DNA from 2 places in the Caproicibacter sp. BJN0012 genome. Region 1 is predicted to be linked to the other one. Evidence: riboswitches for the same ligand, from Rfam matches in the RefSeq annotation. Region 1 holds a riboswitch; the other holds the start of a gene.
The links. Region 1 has a riboswitch for nickel and cobalt ahead of VA597_RS15760 (cation-translocating P-type ATPase). Riboswitches for the same ligand answer to the same signal wherever they lie in the genome.
Positions count from the first base shown of each region.

Region 2: it holds a riboswitch for nickel and cobalt, as region 1 does, so the genes downstream of both, VA597_RS13405 (cation-translocating P-type ATPase) here and VA597_RS15760 (cation-translocating P-type ATPase) in region 1, are expected to answer to the same signal.

Region 1 covers NZ_CP142518.1:3,208,671-3,212,535, forward strand. The annotation lists gene VA597_RS15760 (cation-translocating P-type ATPase) at 1-1,684, opposite strand, end outside; NiCo riboswitch at 1,791-1,881, opposite strand; gene VA597_RS15765 (DedA family protein) at 2,005-2,616, opposite strand; gene VA597_RS15770 (phosphatase PAP2 family protein) at 2,630-3,256, opposite strand; gene VA597_RS15775 (zinc ribbon domain-containing protein) at 3,264-3,865, opposite strand, start outside.
Region 2 covers NZ_CP142518.1:2,748,600-2,752,464, reverse strand. The annotation lists gene VA597_RS13415 (metallophosphoesterase family protein) at 1-298, shown strand, start outside; partial or broken gene VA597_RS13410 (cupin domain-containing protein) at 436-605, opposite strand; NiCo riboswitch at 811-904, shown strand; gene VA597_RS13405 (cation-translocating P-type ATPase) at 1,013-3,544, shown strand; gene VA597_RS13400 (helix-turn-helix domain-containing protein) at 3,694-3,865, shown strand, end outside.

The DNA.
Region 1 (3,865 bases):
TCACGATGCGCATCTTATGCTCCGGGACGACGCGGGAAAAAATGCTGACGGAACGGACACGTCTCTGAAGTTCCTCATCCGTCATCCGGTCGATCTCGTCGCCAGTGACGGATTTCCCGCATGGCATGCCGATCTGCTTCGCGATCGCGCCTGCCGTGATGCCGTTGTCGCCCGTAATCATCACAACGCGGACGCCTGCCTTCCTGCAGCGGAGGATATCCGCTTTTACGGATTCCCTCGGAGGATCCGCAAGGCCAACCAATCCGCAGAACTGAAGGCGGCATTGGGCCAAAGAAGCGGGAACTTCGCCCGCCGTTCCAACGTCCATTCTGCCAACCGCGATCACGCGGAGCCCGCGTGCCGCCATATCGGCGGCTTTTTCCTGCGCTTTGTCCCGTTCGTCCGAATTGAGATTACATAAAGCGAGGACCTTTTCCGGCGAGCCTTTCGCGGCGATCAGGATTTCATTGCCGCGTCTCCAGACATGGCCCATCATTTTTGCCTCATGAGTGAAGGAATATTCCCGAATCAGCTTGCCGCCGAACAGGAAATCCCTGGACAGGCCCCTGCCTTCACAATACGAAATCATGGCCTTTTCCATAGGGTCATATGCGTCCGGTTCGCAGGCCATCCCCATGACCGCGCAGAGGTCCCGCTCTTTGTTTTCCTCTGTCCACGTATCGCATACGGTCATCTGATTCATCGTAATGGTGCCGGTCTTATCAACGCAAAGAACCGACACGGCGCCGAGCGTTTCCACGGAAGCCAGCCTGCGCATCAGCGAATGCTTTTTTGCAAGCCGCCATGCGCCCATGGAAAGGAAGACTGTCAAAATAACCGGGAACTCTTCCGGGATCATGGCCATGGCGAGCGTGACGCCGGAAAGGATGCTTTCGATCAGCCTGTCGGTAAATTGGTGGTCCGGGATATTCAGCCAGGTGAAGCAGCCTACCAATACAAACAGGACCGCCGCAATAACCGCGCAAAGCTTCACGAGCCCGCGGGTCTGCCTCTGAAGCGGCGACGGGGCTTCCGGTGCGCCGACGACATTTGTACCGATTTTCCCGAACTCGGTGGCTTTGCCGATTTGATCCACGCGGACCAGCGCGCTTCCCTGCGTCACAAGAGTCCCCGCGTAGCAGTGGTCGCGCCGCCAGTGCCCGCCGTCTGCATCGGCGGTCCCGAGCGCGACCTTCCAAACGCCTTCCGCTTCGCCCGTCATGGACGACTCGTCGACGCACAAATCGTTCGCCTGAAGGATCTCCCCGTCCGCCGGGATCTTGTCGCCTTCGGCAATCAGCATGATATCCTCCGGGACAAGATCGGCGCTGTCGATCCGCCGCTCCGCTCCGTCCCGCAGCACCGTAATGCGCGGCGCCGCGAGATCCTTTAAGGCGTTCAGAGTCTTGTCGGTTTTCCAGCCCTGAATCACATCGATACTGATCATACCCGATACAAAGATCAGCATAACAACTCCGTCGCGCGGCTCACCCAGCAAAAAATAGATGACCGCCGTCACGATGAGCAGCAAAAACATAGGTTCCGACAAGGCTTTCAAAATCTCTTGAAGAACATTCTTTTTCTTTTTCGGAATCAATTCGTTCCTGCCGAATCGCTTTTGACGTTGCACGGCTTCCGCCGTTGTCAGGCCGGTTGGATTTATGGTTTTCTTTCGTTCTGTCATAAAAGTTACCTCCATCATGCTTCTCAGCATTTATGCGACAGCTCTATGGCATTGCAAAGATACAGCTGCAGCCTCAAAAGGGTACAAAAATACCTGTGAGACAACATACTGTCCCACAGGTTCTGATCAACCTGTTGCCGCGAGGCCCAGCCCCATAAACCCAATATCGGGTTTATCGCCTGCTCAGTTTGTACTGTAGATTAAATGCAGCGCAGAGAGATGAAAGATATTTTATCATATTCATTTACTCACGTCAAGTGATTAAAAACAAAAATATAAGATTCCTATCATGAATTTTATGGCGGATCCTGAGAGAAAACCTATTTTTGATTTTTCCTTTTTTTAGAAATCCAAACAACAAAACCGACCCCTCCGACCGCCATCACGGCGAGAGCAATGTAGGTATAGAGATTCATGGATTGGCTGACGCGTTCCCAGCCGGCTCCGGCAAAAGCGCCCAGCAGCACCAGAACCACATTCCAAATTGCGGAGCCGAGGATAGTGTACAAAAGGAACCTGCCTCTGCGCATCCGCGCCATCCCCGCAGGGATGGAGATGAGGCTTCGGACTAATGGAATAAACCGGCAAAAAAAGACGGTGGAGGCACCGCGCCGATTAAACCAGTTATCCGCCCGTTCCACATCCCCTTTTTTCAGCCCGAGGACATGTCCCCATTTCCCGATGAACCTGTCCATTTTCTCGGCCGGAAGCAGCCGTCCGACGCCGTAAAGGACGATTGCCCCGGCCACCGACCCGATGGTGGCGGACAAGGTGACGATCCAGATGTTCATGCTGGTGTAAGTGGTCATGAAGCCGCCGAAAGTCAGGATCAGCTCGGACGGAATGGGAGGAAACAGGTTCTCGATTGCGATCAGCAGTGCTATCCCCACGTATCCGTACTGGTTCATAATATGGATGACCCATTCCTGCATTTTGAACTTCCTTTCAAAAATCCGAGTTTTTAATCTTTGCTTGTCTGCCGTTCCAAAGCGAGTAAACCAGCAGGGATATGGCGGCCCCGAACAGCCAGCCGCCCAGAACATCGCTCGCATAGTGGACGCCCAGATAGACTCGGCTGAATCCGATCAGGCCCGCCAAGGCGATGCACAGGGAAGAAAGAAATAGTTTTCGGGAAAAACTTCCAAGATACCGGATGATCATCAAGATCAGCATGACATAGAGCGACGCGTTGATCATCGCATGGCCGCTGGGAAAGCTGTAGCCCGTTTCGCTGATCAGCCGGAGGACATTCGGGCGTCCCCTCGCGAAAATCTGCTTCAGGAGGACGTTGAACACACCGGACATTATCACTACCGCCGAAGTAGGCAGTGCGATGGTTCTCCTCGTTTTTGGTGCGAGAAACAGTGACAGGCAGAACACAATTACAGTAATTGGATCGCCGAGATGGGTGATCACCTTCATCATTGCAGTCAAAACGGGTGACATATTTTCCACTGCTTCCCCATAAAACCATCCTTCAAAGCGAATAGTGATTCCGGCATAGATACATACAGCGAGCATCGCAAATAAAATGACCGGCATCACCACAAGCCATATGATGCGTTTATTCATCCCGTCCCTACTCTCCTCCATCCAGTGCGCTGCCGCAGTGTTTGCAGTACCGGTCGTCTTCGCTCCCCGGCATATGGCACCGAGGACATATTTTTCCGAGTTTCGCCCCGCAGCAGGTACAGTAGGCGTTGTCTTTGTTTTGCACGGCTCCGCACCGGTAACAGGTCTGGCGGCTTTGCCGGTACAAAAGAAAAACGAGCCATCCGGCCAGATTGGTAAAAAGCGTGGCGATCCCCCATACCGCCGCGTCCATCCGGGCCTTGAGGGCCTGCGCGTAAACCCAGAGGGCCAGAAGGACCCAGTAAACCATGAAGGAAAGGACGGCGAGGGCGGCTGCGGCCTTCAGATAGAATTCGCCGCGCGGGACCGGCTGAGCGCTGCTGATAAAATAAATTTTTCCGCCGCCCGGCTCGTCCGCCAGGTAAGAGAGCAGATAGTTTTTCTGCTGCCGGTCTTGCTTTTTATAAAAGGAGCGATCCTGCATCTCCTGCTCCGCCTCTTCGTCGATTCCGAGCAGTTCTTTCGAGGCTTTCAGCCTACCGCCGTCCAGCAAGCGGAAATGCAGGTTCGGATTCGTCGCATCCGTGAAATAACGATTTTGGCCATCCG
Region 2 (3,865 bases), 460 kb from region 1:
TCTGATCGCCAAAGCCGGATCGGCGGATACGCTGACGTTGGTCCAACTGCCCTCTCTGCCGAATCTTATCCTGCAAAGGTATGCGGCGACGGTTTCTCTCTTCGTAAAGGCCATGTATCAGGAAAATCAGGCGGCGGCGGTCTTATTTATTGTGGGATTTGCATTGCTTGTACTCCTTTTGCTTACATTACTGTTCTTAAAATTGGAAAGTCGTCTTGCCGTTCTTTGGATCTTGGTGAAAGATACCGGCAGATACATGGCTAAAAGACAAAAAGAACTGCATGCAGGCAAGGGCTGAAAAAACGGGAACCTGTAATATGGATTGTTATCCGCCTCGCGGGAAACATCCCGCGAGGCGGATTTTTTGTAATACGTAGTTAAGAAAGCTCTGAACTTCGAATAAGGTCAAAATAATCACCGATTCTTACAACCCCTTTCTCCCGGTTCGATCCGAATAAACTGGTCAACGTTGCATTTCAAGCCCGATGTCATCGTTCATATTGATACTCATCAACGTTAGCTGAAGGTGGTTTCCTGTCCACAAGGCAGTGCGGAATGCATTGCTTTTCAATATTTACCACAATTGGTATGGGCCCGTAATCCTTTCATTCCTCAGGCACAGCTTTCTACTCCTTTCCCATTGCTTTGACTCATATTATAAATTGTCCTTTGAGAAAGCGCTTTAGAAGCGGAAAGAAATTATCATTAAGTTCGATGTTTAATCCTCGTTTTTTCACATCTGATTACACCTTGACAAACTATTCTCCATATAGTATCATTGAAGAATCTCTTTGCACTGCATTTTAATCTACAGTACAAACTGAGCAGGCGATGAACCGATAGGTTTGTGGGGCTGGGCCGGTGACGGCAACAGATTGACTCGTATCACATCTGTGGGACAGTTGTATGTTCCATGGATGTGTTTTTTTATACATATCTTGGAATAACTGGATTTATGGAGTGCCATAGAGCTATCTTATGAACGCCGTGAGGCGACACGGAGGTAACTGATATGACAAACCAAGAGCAAGCGCCGGTTTCGTATGGCCTTACCACTGAAAAGGCTCGGGAATTACAGGAAAGATTCGGCAAGAATGAGTTGACGCCGCAAAAAAGACAAAGCTTCTTCAGCAAGATACTTCACACCGCCAGCGAGCCTATGTTCCTTCTCCTGTTGATTGCAGCCGCGATCTACTTTTTCTTGGGAGAACCCCGCGATGGGGCAATTATGCTGATTTTTGTCGTTGGCATCATCGGCATCGATGTGATCCAGGAAAGGAAAACGGATAAAACGCTCGAGGCCCTGAAGGATCTCTCCGCGCCGCGTGTCCGGGTGATACGGGACGGCGAAGAAAAGACGATCAGCAGTGCCGATCTGGTTCCGGGCGACCTCATGCTGATCGCTGAGGGCGTCAAGATCCCGGCCGACGGAGAAGTCGTCCGGGCAAGCGATCTGTGCGTCGATGAATCCTCCCTGACCGGCGAAGCGGAGGGCGTCTGGAAAGTCGTTGCCGATTCTGCGGAGAAGCAGCCGGATACGTGGCGGCGCGACTATTGCTATGCAGGCACACTTGTCCTGCAAGGCAGCGCCCTGGTCCGGGTCGGGAAAATCGGCGCGGCGACCGAATACGGAAAGATCGGAACGAACGTGGCGAACGCGCCCGAGAACCCGACGCCGCTGCAGAAGCAGACCGGCAGATTGGTGCAGCTCTGCGCAGGCATCGCCGCCGTTCTGTTCGTGCTGGTCGGCTGCGCCACGTGGCTGAACATCCCCGACCATTCCTTCAGGGACCGGCTGATCGAGAGCATCCTCTCCGGCGTCACGCTGGCCATGGCAATGATCCCGGAGGAATTCCCGGTCATCCTCACCGTGTTCCTTTCCATGGGCGCCTGGCGGCTTGCCAAAAAGCAGTCGCTGGTACGAAAGCTCCCCGCGGTGGAAACGCTCGGCGCGGTTTCCGTCCTCTGCGTGGATAAGACCGGCACGATTACGATGAACAAAATGGCTGTCCGAGAAACCTGGGCAGTGGACGGCGACGAAAAGCATCTGGGCGAGATCATGGGCATGGCGTGTGAAACCGAGGCCTACGACCCGATGGAACAGGCGATGTTCGCCCACTGCGAGAGCCTCGGAATCACGCGCGGGCAGTTGTTTTCCGGTGAGCTTGTCAGGGAATATCCGTTTACTAACGAAGCCAAGATGATGGGCCATGTCTGGAAACGGGAAGAGCGTATCATCGTCGCTGCGAAAGGTTCGCCGGAGAAGATCCTGCGGCTGTGCGCGCTAACGGATGCTGAAGGGGACGCCGTTCAGGCCAAGTCGGGCGGAATGTCCCGGCAGGGCTTGCGGGTGATTGCAGTAGGTGAGACGGAACTGCCGTTCGGCGACAGCATACCGGAGACATTGCCCGACTGCAGGCTGCGGCTGCGCGGTCTGGTCGGCCTTGCCGATCCCCCGAGGGCGTCGGTGAGGGAAGACATCCGGTGCTGCACACAGGCCGGCGTCCGCGTCGTGATGATTACGGGCGACAACGGCATCACCGCCAGCTCCATCGCTAGACAGGTCGGGATACCCAACTGCGAAAAAATCATCACCGGCGACGAACTGGACCGAATGACCGATGAAGAGCTCCGAGAAAAGGTGAGAAGTGTCAGCATCTTTTCCCGCGTGGTGCCGGAGCATAAGATGCGGATCGTCAAAGCGTTCCGGGAAAACGGCGAGGTCGTCGCTATGACGGGCGACGGAGTCAACGACGCGCCCGCACTCAAGTATGCCGATATTGGTATCTCCATGGGTAAGCGCGGCTCGGAGGTCTCGCGCGAGGCCGCCGACCTGATCCTGCTGGACGATAATTTCTCGACCATCGTGGAAACCATACGCGACGGCAGGCGGATCTACGATAATATCAAGAAAGCCGTGGGCTATGTGTTCGCCATCCACATCCCGATCGCATTTTCCTGCCTGCTGGCGCCGATGCTCGGGGTGAACCCTGCGAGCCTCATGCTGCTGCCCTTGCATGTGGTGTTGCTCGAACTTATCATCGACCCAACCTGCTCGATCGTTCTGGAACGCCAGCCGGCGGAACGCGACATCATGGCGCGCTTGCCGCGCGACCCCAGTGAAAAGATCATCAATGCCGCGGGCCTTATCAAAAGCCTGCTGCAGGGCTTTGCCGTCTTCGCCGCCTCCTTCGGGACATATTTTTCCGTTTTGCAAATGGATCCACAAAACAACGCGCCGGTCGCCCGCGCGATGGGGCTGACCGTCATCTTCCTGAGTAATCTTCTGCTGGTGCTGGTCAACAGTTCGCATACGGATTTTGCGTTCCGATCGTTGGCCCGTCTCGTAAAGGACAAGGTAATGTGGGCGATCTTTGCCGGCACCATTCTGGGGCTCCTGCTGATCCTGTATACTCCGCTCGCCGGATTCTTAAAACTGGCTCCGCTGAACGGTCCGGAGTTTCTCACCGTGATGGGAATTTCAGCGGTTGCGGTTCTATGGTTCGAGCTTGTGAAGCTTGGGCGATGTCTGAAAAGAAAATGAGCGAAGCGAAAGCATATGTGGGCCGCCATAATCGGCGGCCCACTTTTTACCTGTATAAATTATGGTATAATAGATCAGGCAATGAATTGCGAATTGTTTATATGATCTAGCAAAGCGACAAAATGGAATTTGGAAGGGAAGCTTCCCCTATGGAATTTAACGAGAAATTGCAGGAACTTCGCAAGCGGAAAGGTCTCACGCAGGAGGAGCTTGCGGAGGCGCTGTTCGTATCACGTACCGCTGTATCGAAATGGGAGTCGGGACGCGGCTACCCAGGCATCGATTCCCTGAAGGTAATTGCGAGTTTCTTTTCCGTGTCCA